Methylacidimicrobium sp. AP8: one gene and its partner. The protein of the gene in region 1 binds, or shares a complex with, the protein of each later gene. Links are inferred from orthologs where the notes say so. Each region holds a gene or a part of one and is shown in the gene's direction. Other genes may lie near its edges. The genes, in order: tsaE and tsaD.

Region 1 (7,580 bases):
TCGCCGCCTCGGGCGGCTATTACGCGGCGATGGGCGGCAGCTACCTGATGGCCAACGCCCTCTCTCTTACCGGAAGCATCGGCGTGATCCTGCAGACCTTCAACGTCAAGGATCTCCTGGATAAAATCGGCGTGAAGGCGCTGACCCTCAAGTCGGGCAAAATGAAGGATATCCTCAATCCCACACGGGAGATGACTCCGGAGGAGCAAGCTTATGTCCAAGGGCTCATTAACGCGAGCTATGACCGATTCGTCGGCATCGTTTCCCGGGAAAGGCACTTGGACCTGGAGCAATTGAAAGCCCATTGGGCCGACGGGAGGATTCTTTCCGGCTCCATGGCTCTCCAGGCGAAGTTGATCGATCAGATCGGCTACTTTGAAGACGCCGTCGAGAAATGCAAGGAACTCGGCCGAGTCAAGACGGCCCGCGTGGTTCGCTACGTCCCACCCTTCCGGCTCTCGGCGCTGATCCGCGGCCTGTTCGGAAGCGAGGCCCGCGCGGCGAGCGTCCTGGCCGCCGATCGGCTCCCCCTGATCTCGGGCCGTCTCTACTATCTGGCGCCGACCGTATTCGGATCCAGCGGATTCCTACCGTGAGAATCCGGCGGCTGTCCTCGCTCCGCCTCGGCACGCCACTCTCTCGGACCTGTCGCCGACGCGCCTATCGCACGAGCGTTCCCCTACGGCTTGCGTGACGACTCCGCCGGGAATGAACGAGATCACCGCCAAGCTCTTCCACCGATATGGGGGCCTGGTCGCCAGCTTCTTTCTGGCGAGCGTCGCGGCCGCCGTGATGCTGGGCTACGCCGTCCGCAAGTTTCACCAGGCGGGTGCGCTTCGGTACGGGCAGGCTCCCACAATCCCGTTCTCCTCGATCGAGCTGATCACCGTACTTCTCTTCCTGGTCTCCGGCGTCTTTTTTTCGGCGGGAACGACCCTCGCCCTCGCCGCCATCCTGCTCCTGGTCCGCTTCCACCGGCTTGATTTCGGCATCTACTTCGGCACAACGCGCCTCTCGGTTTGGAAGAATCTTGGGGTCGGTTTCTGGATCGCCCTGGCGGCCGATCTGCCCCTCCGCCTCGCGGCCGCTCTTGCCGAAACGGTCGCCAAGGTCTTCGGCGTGCCCGCTCCGCCGCAGCCTGCCGTCGAACTCTTTCTGCGAACCCATAATTGGCCTTCGCTCTTGCTGCTTCTGTTCTTCATTCTCATCCTCGCCCCGTTCGGCGAGGAGGTGCTCTTCCGCGGGTTCCTCTATGTCTATTTGAAAAATCGGCTTCCGCGTAGGACAGCCCTCGTTCTGACCGCACTGCTCTTCGCCGTCCTCCATTTCAACTGGCCGACCTTCCTCCCGCTCTTCCTCTTCGGCCTACTGCTCGGCATCGCCTACGAGCTTTCGGGATCGCTGCTGCTCTCCATTGCCATCCACTGCTGGTTCAATAGCTTTACCACGGGGTTCCTTCTCCTGGCGAAATTCGGCTAAGAGAGCGATTCCCGGATTTACGAGCGGTCCAGTGACTTCCGGCAAACCCGTCGTCCCTCGTCCTTCCTTGGCTGACCTAGGCGAAGACGCCCTGCTCCGCCTCCTGACCCGACGTTGGCGTCACGGTCCCTCCGTGCGCGCAGGAGTCGGCGACGATTGCGCCGTTCTGGAAGGAAGAAAGAAAGAGGGCTCGCTGCTTTTCAAGACCGACTCGGTGGTCGAGGGAGTTCACTTCTCTCCGGGAACCCCATGGCGGCTCGTCGGGCGCAAGGCGCTTGGGCGGGCGCTCAGCGACGTAGCCGCGATGGGAGGCCGTCCGCTCTACGCCTTGATCGCTCTGGCCCTGCCGTCGTCCACCGATCCGGCCATCGTGCAAGAGATCTACCGGGGGATCGATGGGGCGGCCCGCCGGCATGCCGTCGATCTCGTCGGCGGCGAGCTCAGCCGGAACCCGCAGATTGTTCTGACGATCGCCCTGTTGGGAGAAACAGCAGGCTATCCACCCATCCTCCGGTCCGGGGCCACGCCCGGAGAAGGGATTTATGTGACGGGCAGCCTCGGCGGCAGCCTGGAGAGCGGGCATCACCTCCGCTTTCGACCACGGCTGGCCGAAGGGGAATGGCTGGCCAAAGGCCGCTGGGCCACGGCCCTAATGGATGTCAGTGACGGACTGGCTGCCGACCTGCCTCGGCTCGGCCGCGCCTCCAACGTCGGCTGGTCGCTGACAGAAGGCTGCATCCCTCGCCGCCGCGGCTGCTCCCTTCAGCAGGCCTTCTGTGACGGCGAGGACTACGAGCTTCTTTTTACCGTGAAGCCGGACCGTGAGGATGCCCTGCGCGCGCAATGGCCGTTCCCGACGCGCTTGACTCGCATCGGCGTCTGCGTGCGCCCGTCGTCCGCCGGCGCCCGCAACGCCTTTTCTTTCCATGGATTCGATCATTTCCGCGTCGCCTGAAGAGACGGAACGCTTCGGTCGCCGCCTGGGCGAAGGTGCCCTTCCCGGCACCGTCTTCGCCCTCTACGGCGAGCTCGGAGCCGGCAAGTCGACTTTGGTGCGGGGGATCGCGCGCGGGATCGGAGTTTGGGATCCGGTCACAAGCCCGACCTTCACGCTGGTCCATGAATACAAAAGCGGCCGGCTGCCTCTCATTCACGTCGATCTCTACCGGCTCGAGGATCCTCGGGAAGCGGCGGCCCTTCATCTCGAGGAATTCTGGAGCGATCCCGTCCTCGTCGCGATCGAATGGCCGGAAAAGATCGAAGAGCTTCTTCCTCCGCGAACGGAGCGATGGGAGCTCTTGCTTCTTTCGGCAAATGAGCGGATGATCCGCCAAAAGGCGGTGCCATGACCCGCCTGGACGAAGACCGGCTTCTGTCCCGCGCCCCCATGATTCTTGCCCTGGAAATGTCTTCGTCCTCGGGCAGCGTGGCCGTCGGAGAGCCGGGGCGGATCATCGTCGCCCGGACCTTCTCCGGCGTCTCCCCTTCCGCAGCTCTCTTCTCCTCGTTGCAGGATCTGGGACTCCCTGCGCTCCGCATCCATACCGTCATCGTCGGGCTTGGACCGGGGTCCTTCTCTTCGATCCGCGTCTCCATCGCAGCCGCCCAGGCGATCGCCTTCTCCAAGGGCGCTCGTCTCCGCTCCCTCTGCAGCGCTTGGTCTCTCGCCCTGCAATTTCCCGACATAGGGCGTCTCGGCGTCTTTGCCGACGCTAGGCGGGGAGAACTGTATGGCACGCTCTTCTCGTTCGGGCGGTTAACTCGCTCGACTTTCGTGTTTGCCAAGAGAGAGCTGGCTACCTGGATACGAAACCTGGATCTAGCCGTTGCGTCCGAAGATCTTGGGCCCGGCCTCCACCGCGCCTTCCCCCGAGCCGAGGACTTTCTGCGGATCCCGGAGGAGGATCCCGCGTTTTCGGATGAGCCGTTTCCCGAACCCATCTATTTGCGGGGTCCGGTCAGCGTGCCGGCGACCGCCTTCTAAGAAGTCATGAATGCTGGCGCTCTGCGCTGCTGGGCGGAAATCGACGGTTCCGCGCTCCGCCACAACCTGGCCGTGATCCGGAGCAGAATTGCCGAGGAGACCAAGCTCATCGCGGTGGTCAAGGCCAACGCCTACGGCCACGGCCTGGTGCCGGTGGCCAAAGAGCTCGTGGGCGGAGGGGCGGATGTCCTCGGAGTGAGCAACGTCCAGGAGGCCGCCGAACTTCGTGCCGCAGGGATCACGACGACGCCGATCCTCCTGCTGAGCGCGTGCCTTCCGAATGAGTTCGCGCAGGCGATCGCCTGTCGCGCTTGGCCAACCATCTCGACCTACGAGGAAGCCAAGCGGCTCAACGCAGCGGCCCGAAAAGCCGGGGTGCGCGCCCAAGCCCACTTTAAGATCGATACGGGAATGGGTCGGCTCGGACTATGGGGTGCCGAAGCCGTGAAAGAGCTCAAGCGGGCCGAACGGCTCCCCTCCGTGGAGATCGGAGCTGTCTGCACCCACTTCAGCTCGGCCGATGAGGACCCCGAGAGAACGGAAGCGCAGTGGACCGAATTCCTGCGCTGGCGGCCTCACTTCGCCGACAAGAAGCTTCATGTCGCCAACAGCGCCGCTCTCTGGAGGAAGACGGTTTATGCCTGCTCGTTTGTCCGGATCGGCCTTGCTCTCTATGGATTGCCTCCCATGCCTTTCCTGCGGCGGCTGCTCCGCCCGGTCCTTTCCTGGAAAACCCGGATTACGCTCCTGCGTCAGCTCCCGGCAGGTCGGACCGTCAGCTATGGAGCCACTTACGTTTTGCGGAAGGCCCAAACGGTGGCCACCCTCGCCATCGGCTATGGGGACGGGTATTCGCGCAGCCTCTCGAACCGCGCGCAGGTCTTGGTGCGCGGAAGCCGCTGCCGGATCCGGGGGCGGGTGACGATGGACCAGACGATCGTCGACGTGAGCGGCGTGCCGGGCTGCAAGGTCGGCGATGAGGCGGTAGTCCTCGGCTCCCAGGGCGACCAAGCGATTTACGCCGAGGAGCTGGCAAAGATGGCCGGAACGATCGGCTACGAGATCCTCACCTCCGTCGGCGCACGTGTCCCTCGGATCTACCGGAACTTTCATTTCCTGCCGCACGACCAAGCAGGCCAAACCAAGCGGCCGGCCGGAAAAGCCGAAGGCGAAGGTGCGCGATCGGCCCGCTCCGGCTCCTCGGAAGCGGCCCGCACCGGAGGGCCGAGCCGCCGCTTTGCACCCGGAGCCTGAGCAGCCGCATCAAAAACCGCCCGATGGTCGCGCCCGCAGCGCGGCAATCGCGGCCTCATGGACGCTTTCCATGAAGGATGGATGAGCCGGAACCGCCCGCGCCAGGGACTCGACGGAGACCTCCGCTTCCAGGGCGACCGCACCCGCGCCGATCAGCTCGGATGCTCGACTGCCCAAAACCTCCATTCCCGCGAATCTGCCCGATTCTTCGTCCATCCAGACAGTAACGAATCCATTCGGCATGTCCGCCGCCAGCGCCCTGCCGTTCGCCGGAAAATATGCGGTCCCGCGCCGATACCGACGCTTGGCCGCACGGAAATCCTCCTCCGAGAATCCGACGCCGGCCGCCTCCGGCTCGGTGTAAATGACGTTAGGGATGCACAAGTAGCGGACGCGGGCCGGTTTCCCCGCGAGCAGCTCGGCGACAGCTCTTCCTTCGGCCTGAGCCCGATGGGCCAACATCGGACCTTCGATGAGATCGCCGATCGCATAGACCCATGGGAGGGAAGTCTGCCAGAACCGATTGACCCGGATTCTGCCTCTCTCCGTGAGGAGGATTCCCGCCTCCTCGAGAGCAAGGCCCGCATGGTGCGGTCTTCTCCCAACCGCGACCAGAACCCGGTCGACAACCAGATCCTGTTCTCTTCCCCCCTCTTCGACGCGTACCTTCACCCGGGCTTCCCCGACCTCGGCACCGGTCACGCGAGCTGCGAGGAGAAACCGGATCCGCTGCTTCGCAAGTTCCCGCTGGAGCGCTCCGGCCCCGGTCGGACTAAATCCCGCCGCAATCCGCGGGAGCTGCTCCACAATGGTTACCTCGCTTCCGAGCCGGCTCCACACCGATCCGAGCTCAAGCCCGATCGCCCCCGCGCCGATGATCAGAAGGGTTTTCGGGACCTCCGGAAAGCAGAGAGCCTCGCTACTGCCGACGACCAGCCGCCCGTCAAAGCGGAGGAAGGGGAGATCGATGGGCTCGCTGCCGGTGGCCAGCAGAACGGCACGGGCTTCCAGAATCTCTTCCTCGCCTTGGGCGTGTCGCACCGCGACCGACTGCGGGCCGGCGATCCGTGCCGTTCCTTCGATCACCCGGACACCGTTTTGCCGCATCAGAAACGCGACCCCCTCGGCCAGCTTCGCCACGACCGCGTCCTTGTAAGCATACAGCCGCGGCAGATCGATTTCGAACCCCTGGCGTGCGTTGATGCCGTCCTGTGAAAGCCGGTCCCGGGCATATGCGTAGGCCTCCGTCAACGAAAGAAGAGTCTTGCTGGGAATGCAGCCGACCCGCAGGCAGGTTCCGCCCAACCGGCGGCAGCGATCGACCACCGCCGTCCGCAGGCCGAGCTCGGCGGCACGGCGAGCTGCCGTATAGCCCCCCGGCCCGCCACCGATAACGACCAGATCGAACGCGTCCTGGGCAGCCACCCGAGCTCCCTTCCCGCATCCCTTATAGTAGTTATAGGTCGAGCAAGGCGATCCCCGGATTTTCGAGGAATGCCTTGACTTGCGCCAGGAAGCCGACGGCTTCCTTCCCATCGATCACCCGGTGATCATAAGTCAAGGCCAGGTACATCATCGGGCGGATCTCCACGCGGCCGCGAACGGCGACAGGGCGCTCCTGGATGGCATGCATGCCGAGGATCGCACTTTGCGGAGGGTTAAGCATCGGGGTCGATAGCAGGGAGCCGAAAACCCCGCCGTTGGTGATCGTAAAGAGCCCCCCTTCGAGTTCAGGCAGCGTCAGCTTTCCGGATCGGGCTCGCTCCGCGAACTCGCGGATCGCCCGTTCGATTTCCGGAAAGCTCTTTTCGTCCGCATCGCGAAGAACGGGAACGATCAGGCCCCGGTCGGTCGAGACGGCGATTCCGATATCATATCGGCCCGGGTAGACGAGCTCGGTGCCGTCGATCTGCGCGCCGACCCGAGGCTCGTGGCGCAGTGCCTCGACGACCGCCCGAACGAAAAAGGGCATGTAGCCTAACCGGACTCCGTGCCGCTTTTCGAATCGCTCTCCGAATTGCTCGCGCAGATTCTGTATCGCTGAAACGTCGACCTCATTGAAGGTCGTCAGATGAGCCGTTTCCCGATGCGCGGACAGGAGCCGTTCGGCAATCTTGAGCCGGATGGGGCTCATCGGCTGGCGATGGGGCGACCTGGCTTCCCGCCGTTGAGGCGGTTCCTTTCGGACCGGAGTCCAGCCGCCCCACTCCTCCTCCGGCAGCACCCGTCCCCCGGCGCCGGGCGCCGCCGGCGGCGCCTGCACCGGCGGCGGAACCAGAGGGGGAAGGGCGGCCTCTTCCTTACGTGGCTCGATCGCAACCGGCGTTTCCACGGGATCCGGTTTCGCTTCCGCCTCATGCCGAGACTCCGCCGCGGAAGGGGCGGGAGCGCGGCTCGGCCCGCGCTCCCGATCCCCCGGTCCCTCCTCGATCCGCGCGATCACCTGACCGACCTTGATCTCGGTCCCCGGCTCGACCAGCGGGACGAACGAACCGGCGGCCTCGGCATAAATCTCGGAGGTGATCTTTTCGGTCTCGATCTCTCCGAGCGCATCTCCCGGCTCGACCCGATCCCCTTCGACCTTGAGCCACTTTCCGAGCACACCTCCCTGGATCGATTCGCCCAGGAAGGGCATTTTCACCTCGACCGCCATCTTCCTCCTTAGGAATCGCCGAAGGCTTGCCGGCAGATCCGTTCTTGCTCCAAACGATGAACTCCGAGACTCCCGCCCCCCGTGCTTGCCGCCGCTTCGCGCCCGACATAGCGGATCTCCCTCCCTAGGAGAGCGCGGAGGTGGCGTTCCATGTATTGCCAGCCGCCCATGTTCTCGGGCTCCTCTTGGCACCAGATCACCTCTTCGGCG
Region 2 (7,621 bases), 450 kb from region 1 along the record:
TCCGGAGAGGAGCGGCTGGCGATGATCCGGCAGGCCATCCGCGGATGGCCCTCCTTTTCTACCTCGGACTGCGAGCTGGCGCGCGGAGGGCCCTCGTATTCCGTGGACACCGCCGAGGAGATGCGCCGCCGGTTCCCTTCGGCCGAACTGTTCTGGATCATCGGCTCGGACCAAGCAAAGAGCCTTCCTTCCTGGCGGGATTACCCTCGCCTGTGCAAGCTCCTTACCTTCCTGGTCGTTCCCCGGCCCGGAAACATCGAGATTGCGCTGAAAAACGGCATGGCGCTTCTCCCTTCTCCCCACATCGTCGATATTTCTTCCACGGAGATCCGGGAGCGCGCGCAGCACGGCCTTCCCATCGGCCATCTCGTGCCTCGGCCGGTAGCCGCCCATATTGTCAAACGGCATCTCTACGAGAAGATTTCCGGATGAGGGAAGATTCTTCGGAAGACGCGTTGGCTTTGGCGCGCTTTTGCCGGGACGTCATCCTGGAAGGCAAAGCGATCGCGCCGGTCATCCTCGACCTCCGCAAGCTTTCGGCCTTCACCGATTTCTTCCTGATCTGCTCCGCGGCTTCGCGCCCGCAGCTCAAAGCGCTGGCCGCTTCCGTCGAGCGCGAGGTCGAAAAGGCCCACGGCCTCCATCCGCGGTCGCTCCAAGGCTCTCCGGCCAGCCACTGGGTCGTGCTCGATTACGGGGCGCTGCTCATCCACCTCTTCCTCGAAAAGGAGCGGGCGTACTATGAGCTCGAGCGCCTCTGGGGAGATGCACCCGTACTCTGAAGGCGATCCGGCGCGGACGCCCTGCGCCCCGGTCGGCCTCTTCCGCGGCGACTCGCCCTAGACGATGGCCTCGTCCCGGACATCTGCCTCCCCGGGGCAGCCTCCCCTGCCGCCGGCCGTCCGCCACCCCTTTCGCCATTTTCTGGGTGCGCTGATCGTTCTGCTCCTTCTGGTGGCCGCCGGCACGTTCGGCTACCGGAGGATCGAAGGGATGTCTCTGCTCGACGCGCTCTACATGACCGTCATCACGCTGAGCACCGTCGGCTTCGAAGAGGTCCACCCCCTCTCGCCCCAGGGCCGTCTCTTCACCATCGGGCTGATTGTCGGCGGAGGGGCCCTGGCGGCTTATGCCGCGGGAAGGGCGCTCAACTATCTCTTTTCCGTCGAATGGCGGGATTTCCTTGCAGCGCGACGCCAAACCCGAATGCTGAAAGGAATGAAGGACCATTATCTGGTCTGTGGTTTCGGCCGGGTCGGACGCCATGTCACCCAGGAGATGATCGAGCAGCGCCAGCGCGTGGTCGTCATCGATTCCGATCCGGAGGCTCTTTCGCACCTCCGGAGCCGGGAAATCCCGGCGATCGAAGGCGATGCCTCGGACGAAGCGGTCCTGCGGGCGGCGGGCATCTCGCAGGCGAAGGGACTGGTGGCTTGCGCAAGCAGCGACGCGGAAAACCTGCTGATCGTCCTGACCGCGCGCCTGCTCTGTCCCGGATTGCCGATTGTCGCACGGGCTCTCGACGAGGCGTCCGAATTTAAGCTCAAGAAAGCCGGAGCCGATCGGGTCGTCCTCCCCTACCAGCTCGCCGCCTACCGCATCATCACCTCCCTCGTGCGACCGGCGGTCGCCGATTTCCTCTGGGAAGTGGCGCACGTGGGCGGAGTCGAGCTTTTTTTGGAACAGATTCCCGTCCGGAGCGGCTCCTGCTTGGTCGGCCAGACGTTGGGACAGGCCCAGCTGCGGAACCGATTCCATGTCACGATCGTCGGATGCCGGATGCCCGACGGGACGCTGGCGGTTCGGCCCACTGCGGAGACCGTCCTCGAAGCGGGCCAGGAACTCATTGCGTTAGGGACGCATGCGGAGCTGCAGGCGTTCGCCCGGCTCGCTTCCGGTCAGGATCCGGGCCCGGCGGCATAGGTAGGCCGCACCGCCGGCCACGGAAGGAGCGGAAGACGTGCGCGAGTGGTTTGCACTTTGTTTCCTACCCCATTAGAGTGCATCGGTCATGCCCTTCGCGGTCGTCACCGGAGCTGCGGGTTTTTTGGGAAGCCATCTGGTCGATCGGCTGCTCGAGGCCGGGTACGAGGTCCTCGGGATCGATAACTTTGTGACCGGAAATCCCAACAACCTAGCCCATCTTAAGGGAGAACCCCGGTTCCATCTCCTCGTCCAAGACGTGACGGAGTATCTCGACATTCCCGGAAAGGTCGATCAGATCTTCCATCTCGCCTCCCCGGCGAGCCCCGTCGACTATCTCCATCTTCCGATCCAGACCCTGAAGGCCGGGGCGCTGGGAACCTACCGCGCCTTGGGGCTAGCCAAGGCGAAAGGGGCGGCCTTTCTCCTGGCTTCCACTTCGGAAATCTACGGCGACCCTCTGGTCCATCCCCAGAACGAGGAATATTGGGGCAACGTCAACCCGATCGGTCCCCGGGGCGTCTACGACGAAGCCAAGCGGTTCGCCGAAGCGCTCACCATGGCCTACCACCGGACTCACGGGGTAAGGACCCATATCGTCCGCATCTTTAACACCTATGGGCCGAGAATGCGGCTGCACGACGGCCGCGTCGTGCCCGCCTTTATCGGACAGGCGTTGGAGGGGAAGCCGCTCACGATTTTCGGGGACGGTTCCCAGACACGCAGCTTCTGCTACTGTTCCGACCTCATCGAGGGGATATTCGTGCTAGCGCAGTCGACCACGGCGGACCCGGTGAATATCGGAAATCCGACCGAGCTATCCATCCTGGAGTTCGCCCGGATCATCTGCCGGCTGGCGAACATCCCCGAGCGGTTGGAGTACAAGCCGCTCCCGGTCGACGATCCCAAGCAGCGCCGCCCGGATATTTCGCGGGCGCAAAAAGTCCTCGGGTGGCGCCCGAAAGTCGATCTGGAAACCGGGCTGCGGGAAACCATCGCCTGGTTCCGGGCTCATCGGCCGAACGCAGGAAAGCAAGAAGAGGGAACGCGCACCCCGCCCGGATCCCTCGGTCGTCCTCCGGCCCGGCCGTCCAACCATCTCGAAGAGCCTTCGTGAAGACGGGCGATCGCGGCGCGCGCGCGGGAAACGGAAACTTTCTCTGGCTGGGCATCGAGACCTCGTGCGACGAAACGGGGGTTGCCCTCGTGGAGGAGCGTGCCGGCCGGATACGGGTGGTCGGCGCTCTTTTGACCAGCCAGGTCAACCGGCACCGACCTTTCGGAGGGGTCGTTCCGGAGCTGGCGGTTCGCGAGCATGCCCGCAACCTGCCGCTGCTCGTGACGCGCCTTCTCGAGGAGGCGGGACTCCGCCCGCAGGACCTCCGGGGGATCGCCGTCACCCAGGGGCCGGGGCTCGCTTCGTCCCTTCTCGTCGGCAACGCCTATGCCCGGGCGCTAGCGGCATCCCTCGACCTGCCGGTCTTCGGGATCAACCACCTGGAAGGCCACCTCTTCTCGCCTTTTCTCGAGGGAGACGGACCGATCTCGTTCCCTTTCCTTGGGCTGATCGTCAGCGGGGGCCACACGCTTCTGGCCGCCGTAGAGGGATGGAACCGCTATCGGATCGTATCCGCGACCACGGACGATGCGGCCGGCGAAGCCCTCGACAAGATCGCCCGTCTCCTCGGCCTCCCTTACCCCGGCGGACCCGAGATCGAGCGGCTCGCACGGCAGGGGGACCCCAAGGCGTTTCGCTTTCCCCGCGGGTTTCCGGAAGAGGGCGACCTCCGCTTCAGCTTCAGCGGGGTCAAGACGGCGGTCCGCTACTTTCTCGAGCAGCATGCCGAAAGGCGGTCCGATCCCCGCTTCCTTGCGGACGCGGCCGCCTCGCTCCAGGAGTCGATTATCCGGACTCTCTGCGAAAAGACTCTTCAGGCCGCACGGCAGCGCAGCTTCCGCACCGTGGCGGCATCCGGCGGCGTCGTGGCGAACCGGAGGCTGCGGCAGATGCTGGAAGAGGGATGCCGCGACGCGGGCCTTTGCTGTCGAATCGCCCCCTCCGGCCTCTGCACCGACAACGCCGTGATGATCGCCGCGGCGGCGGCCTGGAAACACGCCGCCGGGATACCCCCTTCGCTCGGCACCGACATCGACCCGGGCCTGCCTTTGGCCCTGTGAAATTCCCATTGACGCCTCCAGCGGGGACCGCTTAGGGTGTCCATTCGACCGAAGGCCGCTAATCTCTTTCCTTTTCTCTCTTATGGCACGTGAACTGAGCTACGTCATTATCAACCCCTATTCGCTGCAGAAATCCCGCACGGGCGCGATTATTTCCCGATTGCTCACCCGAACGGGCCTGGAGCTGGCGGGCGCCTCGATGTTCGCCCCGAGCCATGAGCTGGTCCGCGAGTACGCCAAGATGATCGTGACAGAAAACGATCCCCAGGACCGGCAGATCCAACAGCTGATTCGAGACTACATCCTGGAAAATTACGCTCCCGATCCGGTGACCAAGCTCCGGAGACGAGTCATGGTCTTGCTCTTCGCGGGGGAAGACGCAGTCGCCCGCACGCGCGAAGCGGTGGGCAACATCAGCCGGATGAGCAGAGGCGGGGAAACGGTCCGCGACACCTTCGCCGATCTGGTCTTCGCCCGGGATGGCTCGGTCCGCTACTTCGAGCCGGCCGTCCTGGCCGCTCCGACGGTAGAGGAAGCGGCGGCCAAGCTCCGGCTTTGGAGCCGATACGCCGCAACCGATGCGGGGCTCGTCTCCGCGGCGCTCCCCACCGTCAACGATCCCGGGCACCAGCGAACGCTGGTGATCCTCAAGCCCGACACAATCCGGTTTCCGGGGGGGAGACCGGGCAACGTGATCGATCTTTTCTCGAAAACGGGCCTCGCGATCACAGCCATCAAGGTTCACCGGATGAGCGTCGCCGAAGCGGAGGAGTTCTACGGCCCCGTCCGGGCGGTCCTGCGCGAGAAGCTGGTCGGGCCGACCGGGGAAAAAGCCAAAGAGTTGCTTGAATCCGCCCTCGGCATCACCGTCGATGCCGAATTGAAGGAGCAGCTCGGGCGGCTGCTCGGACCGAAAGCGGCCGATTACCAGTTCGATCTGATCATCCAGTTCATGACCGGCCATAACCCCAAGGACTGCTCGGAGGCGGAACGCCGACTTCCCGGAAAAGAGAAATGCCTCATCCTGGTCTACGAGGGGATCGACGCCGTAAGGCGGATCCGCGAGGTCCTCGGGCCTACCGATCCGGCCAAGGCGCCGCCGGGATCGATCCGCCGCGAATTCGGCCAGAATATCATGGTCAATGCGGCGCACGCTTCCGATTCGGAGGAGAGCGCCGAACGGGAAATGCAGATCCTACGCCCCGGAGAAAGCAACTTTTCCTCTCTGGTCGCCGAATACTACGGCGCCTGACAGCACCGCCATCCGTCAATCAACCGAAAGGGTCCCATGGAACCATCCTCTCGCGCCGCCCGCATCACCCCATCTCTTACCCTTTCCTTGGGAAGCAAGGCGAAGGCTCTCCGGGCCAAAGGCGTGGACGTCATCAACCTCGCATCGGGGGAGCCGGACTTCGACACCCCGGAGTTCATCAAGGCGGCGGCTATGGGATCTCTGGATGCCGGATTCACCAAGTACACTCCTTCCTCGGGCATTCCGGAGCTGCGGCAGGCGATCGTGGACAAGCTCAAGGCGGACAATAACCTTTCCTACGAGCCTGGACAGATCACGGTCAGCTGCGGCGCCAAACATGCCTGTCTCAATGTCCTCCTGGCAACCTTGGATCCCGGAGACGAGGTCATCATCCCGGCGCCCTACTGGTTGAGCTATCCGGAGATGGTCAAGATCGCCGACGGGGAGCCCGTGATCGTTCCCACCCGGCTGGAGAACGGCTTCAAGATCACGCCGGAAGAGTTTGCGGACGCGATGACGCCGAAGACCCGGATCATCATCCTCAACAGCCCGGGGAATCCCACCGGGTCGGTCTACACGCGCGAGGAGCTCGAAGCCCTGGCCCGCGTCGCCGCCGAAGAGGACATCCTGATCCTCTCCGACGAAGTCTATGAGAAGATCCTCTTCGACGGCCTCAAGCACTGGAGCGTGGCTTCCCTCGATGCCGCGTTCTACCCGCTCACCTTCACGGTCAACGGCTTCAGCAAGGCCTATGCGATGACCGGATGGCGGCTCGGTTATGTCGCCTCGCCGCCCTGGGCCGCGGCGGCCGTCGAAGCGATCCAGAGCCATTCGACATCGAACGTAACCTCATTCGCCCAGAAGGGCGCGCTCGCCGCCTATCGCGGCCCGCAGGAGTGCGTGCAGGCCATGACCGACGAGTACAGGAGGCGGCGGGATTACCTGGTGGCGCAGCTCGGCTCCCTCCCCAAGATCCACTTCCTCCGCCCCCAGGGCACGTTCTATCTGCTGCTCGAGATCGGCGAGACGGGGCTCTCCTCTTCCCATTTCGCCGACCGCCTCCTCGAGGAAGAGAAGGTCATGACAGTCCCCGGGATCGCGTTCGGAGACGACCGCACGGTGCGCCTCTCCTATGCTACCGACATGGAAAGCCTGCAACGAGGGGTCGAACGGCTGGCCGCCTTCCTGAAGCGCCTCTAACCCCATTTCGAGCGCGCGACTTCGCCCTTTCCCGGTGTCGGACCGCTGCGGGAACGCAGCGGATGAGGAGGCCCGGCAAGCGGTTTCCGATGAAGAAAAACTTCGGGGATCACTCGGCGAACGAACGCACGTTTCTGGCCTGGGTGCGCACGAGCATCGGGCTGATGGCATTCGGCTTCCTGCTCGAGAAGTTCACCCTCTTCCTCAACTATCTGCGCCTCGCGCTCAACCAGCCGCCGACCCAAGAGCCGGCTACCCGGGTGATCGGACTCGCTTTCCTGACCCTCGGCGCCGTCATGATCGGGATGGCGGCCCTCCGATACCGGCTCAACGCCCGGCAGATCGACAGCCCGGAATTGGAAAGAAACAGCTTCGTTCTCTTCGACACGATCCTCGGCGCTTGCCTGGCCGGCGCCGGCATCCTCCTCGGCCTCTACTTGGCCCTCGGGATCGCCCTCTAGCGGCCATTTCTCACAAATTTCGTAGCCGAGGCGCCGCAAATGGGCTTGGGTGCAAGGCGGGCGCAGGTTTTCCACCGGAGCTGTATGAAGACATACTGCGAGGATGGAAAACCAAGCGGGAGCGAAGCAGACGAGCCCGTTTTGCAAGCCGTAGGAGAAAGCTTGTGAGAAATGGCCGCTAGCGCCGCCGCCTTATTCTTCCCGGCGCGTCAGAAGCAGTCCGCCGTATCGATCCACGTGCGCCTTCCAAGAAGGAGGGACGACCGTGGTCCCGCTATATTCCAGGATGACCGCCGGTCCTTCGATCCGGTTTCCGGGACGGAGCCGCTCCCTCCGGTAAAAGCGTGTCGGAACGACACGCCCCCCGAACCAGACAGGGGCCTCGTACAACAGGCTATCCTTGCCGGGCTCGGGACCCGTTTCCTCCTCCGGGACAAGGACGGGCTTCCGGGGCATGCCCCGAGCCTGCACCCGCAGCGCGACGATCTCCGTCTTTCTGCCCCAATCGGCATAACCGAACCGGAGCTCATGCAACCGGTGAAACTGCCCGGCATATTCCTCGGAATACGGGACCATCAGCTCATGCCCTTGGCCCGCGTAGCGCATG

Evidence for each region.
Region 2: the proteins of tsaE (region 1) and tsaD are in contact, whole or in part, in a crystal structure (PDB 6N9A), measured with the Thermotoga maritima proteins. The link is inferred for Methylacidimicrobium sp. AP8 from one-to-one orthologs. Residues at the interface, in WP_004082108.1 of Thermotoga maritima: Leu37, Gly38, Lys46, Lys57, Val59, Lys60, Ser61, Thr63, Phe64, Thr65, Leu66, Met67, Val69, Pro71, Tyr82, Arg83, Leu84, Asp86, Asp88, Phe89, Asp93, Ile128, Asp130, Glu131, Arg134; in WP_004082750.1 of Thermotoga maritima: Cys10, Asp11, Arg49, His50, Leu82, Gly84, Gly135, Gly136, Glu154, Thr155, Leu156, Asp157, Asp158, Ser159, Glu162, Asp165, Lys166, Arg169, Leu170, Tyr175, Lys213, Thr214, Leu217, Tyr218, Gln221, Arg222, Asn324.

The regions. Positions count from the first base shown.
Region 1 is NZ_LR797830.1:2,148,963-2,156,542, forward strand. Bases 1,159-4,116 are described here. They hold tsaE (tRNA (adenosine(37)-N6)-threonylcarbamoyltransferase complex ATPase subunit type 1 TsaE), read left to right. Parts: upstream 1,159-2,405; coding sequence 2,406-2,828; downstream 2,829-4,116. Other genes in these bases: MTHMO_RS10020 (CPBP family intramembrane glutamic endopeptidase), read left to right, coding at 1,159-1,479; MTHMO_RS10025 (thiamine-monophosphate kinase), read left to right, coding at 1,511-2,434; tsaB (tRNA (adenosine(37)-N6)-threonylcarbamoyltransferase complex dimerization subunit type 1 TsaB), read left to right, coding at 2,825-3,463; alr (alanine racemase), read left to right, coding at 3,470-4,116. In the rest of the region: signal peptide peptidase SppA, read left to right, coding at 1-596; more of MTHMO_RS10020, read left to right, coding at 709-1,158; more of alr, read left to right, coding at 4,117-4,717; lpdA (dihydrolipoyl dehydrogenase), read right to left, coding at 4,727-6,142; sucB (dihydrolipoyllysine-residue succinyltransferase), read right to left, coding at 6,174-7,370; MTHMO_RS10055 (2-oxoglutarate dehydrogenase E1 component), read right to left, coding at 7,379-7,580. UniProt on the Escherichia coli protein: Required for the formation of a threonylcarbamoyl group on adenosine at position 37 (t(6)A37) in tRNAs that read codons beginning with adenine.
Region 2 is NZ_LR797830.1:1,699,974-1,707,594, forward strand. Bases 2,070-5,068 are described here. They hold tsaD (tRNA (adenosine(37)-N6)-threonylcarbamoyltransferase complex transferase subunit TsaD), read left to right. Parts: upstream 2,070-3,036; coding sequence 3,037-4,101; downstream 4,102-5,068. Other genes in these bases: MTHMO_RS07920 (UDP-glucuronic acid decarboxylase family protein), read left to right, coding at 2,070-3,040; MTHMO_RS07930 (nucleoside-diphosphate kinase), read left to right, coding at 4,184-5,068. Outside these bases: nadD (nicotinate-nucleotide adenylyltransferase), read left to right, coding at 1-432; rsfS (ribosome silencing factor), read left to right, coding at 429-782; MTHMO_RS07915 (TrkA family potassium uptake protein), read left to right, coding at 847-1,923; more of MTHMO_RS07920, read left to right, coding at 2,012-2,069; more of MTHMO_RS07930, read left to right, coding at 5,069-5,353; MTHMO_RS07935 (pyridoxal phosphate-dependent aminotransferase), read left to right, coding at 5,390-6,553; MTHMO_RS07940 (YidH family protein), read left to right, coding at 6,643-7,014; MTHMO_RS07945 (hydantoinase/oxoprolinase family protein), read right to left, coding at 7,207-7,621.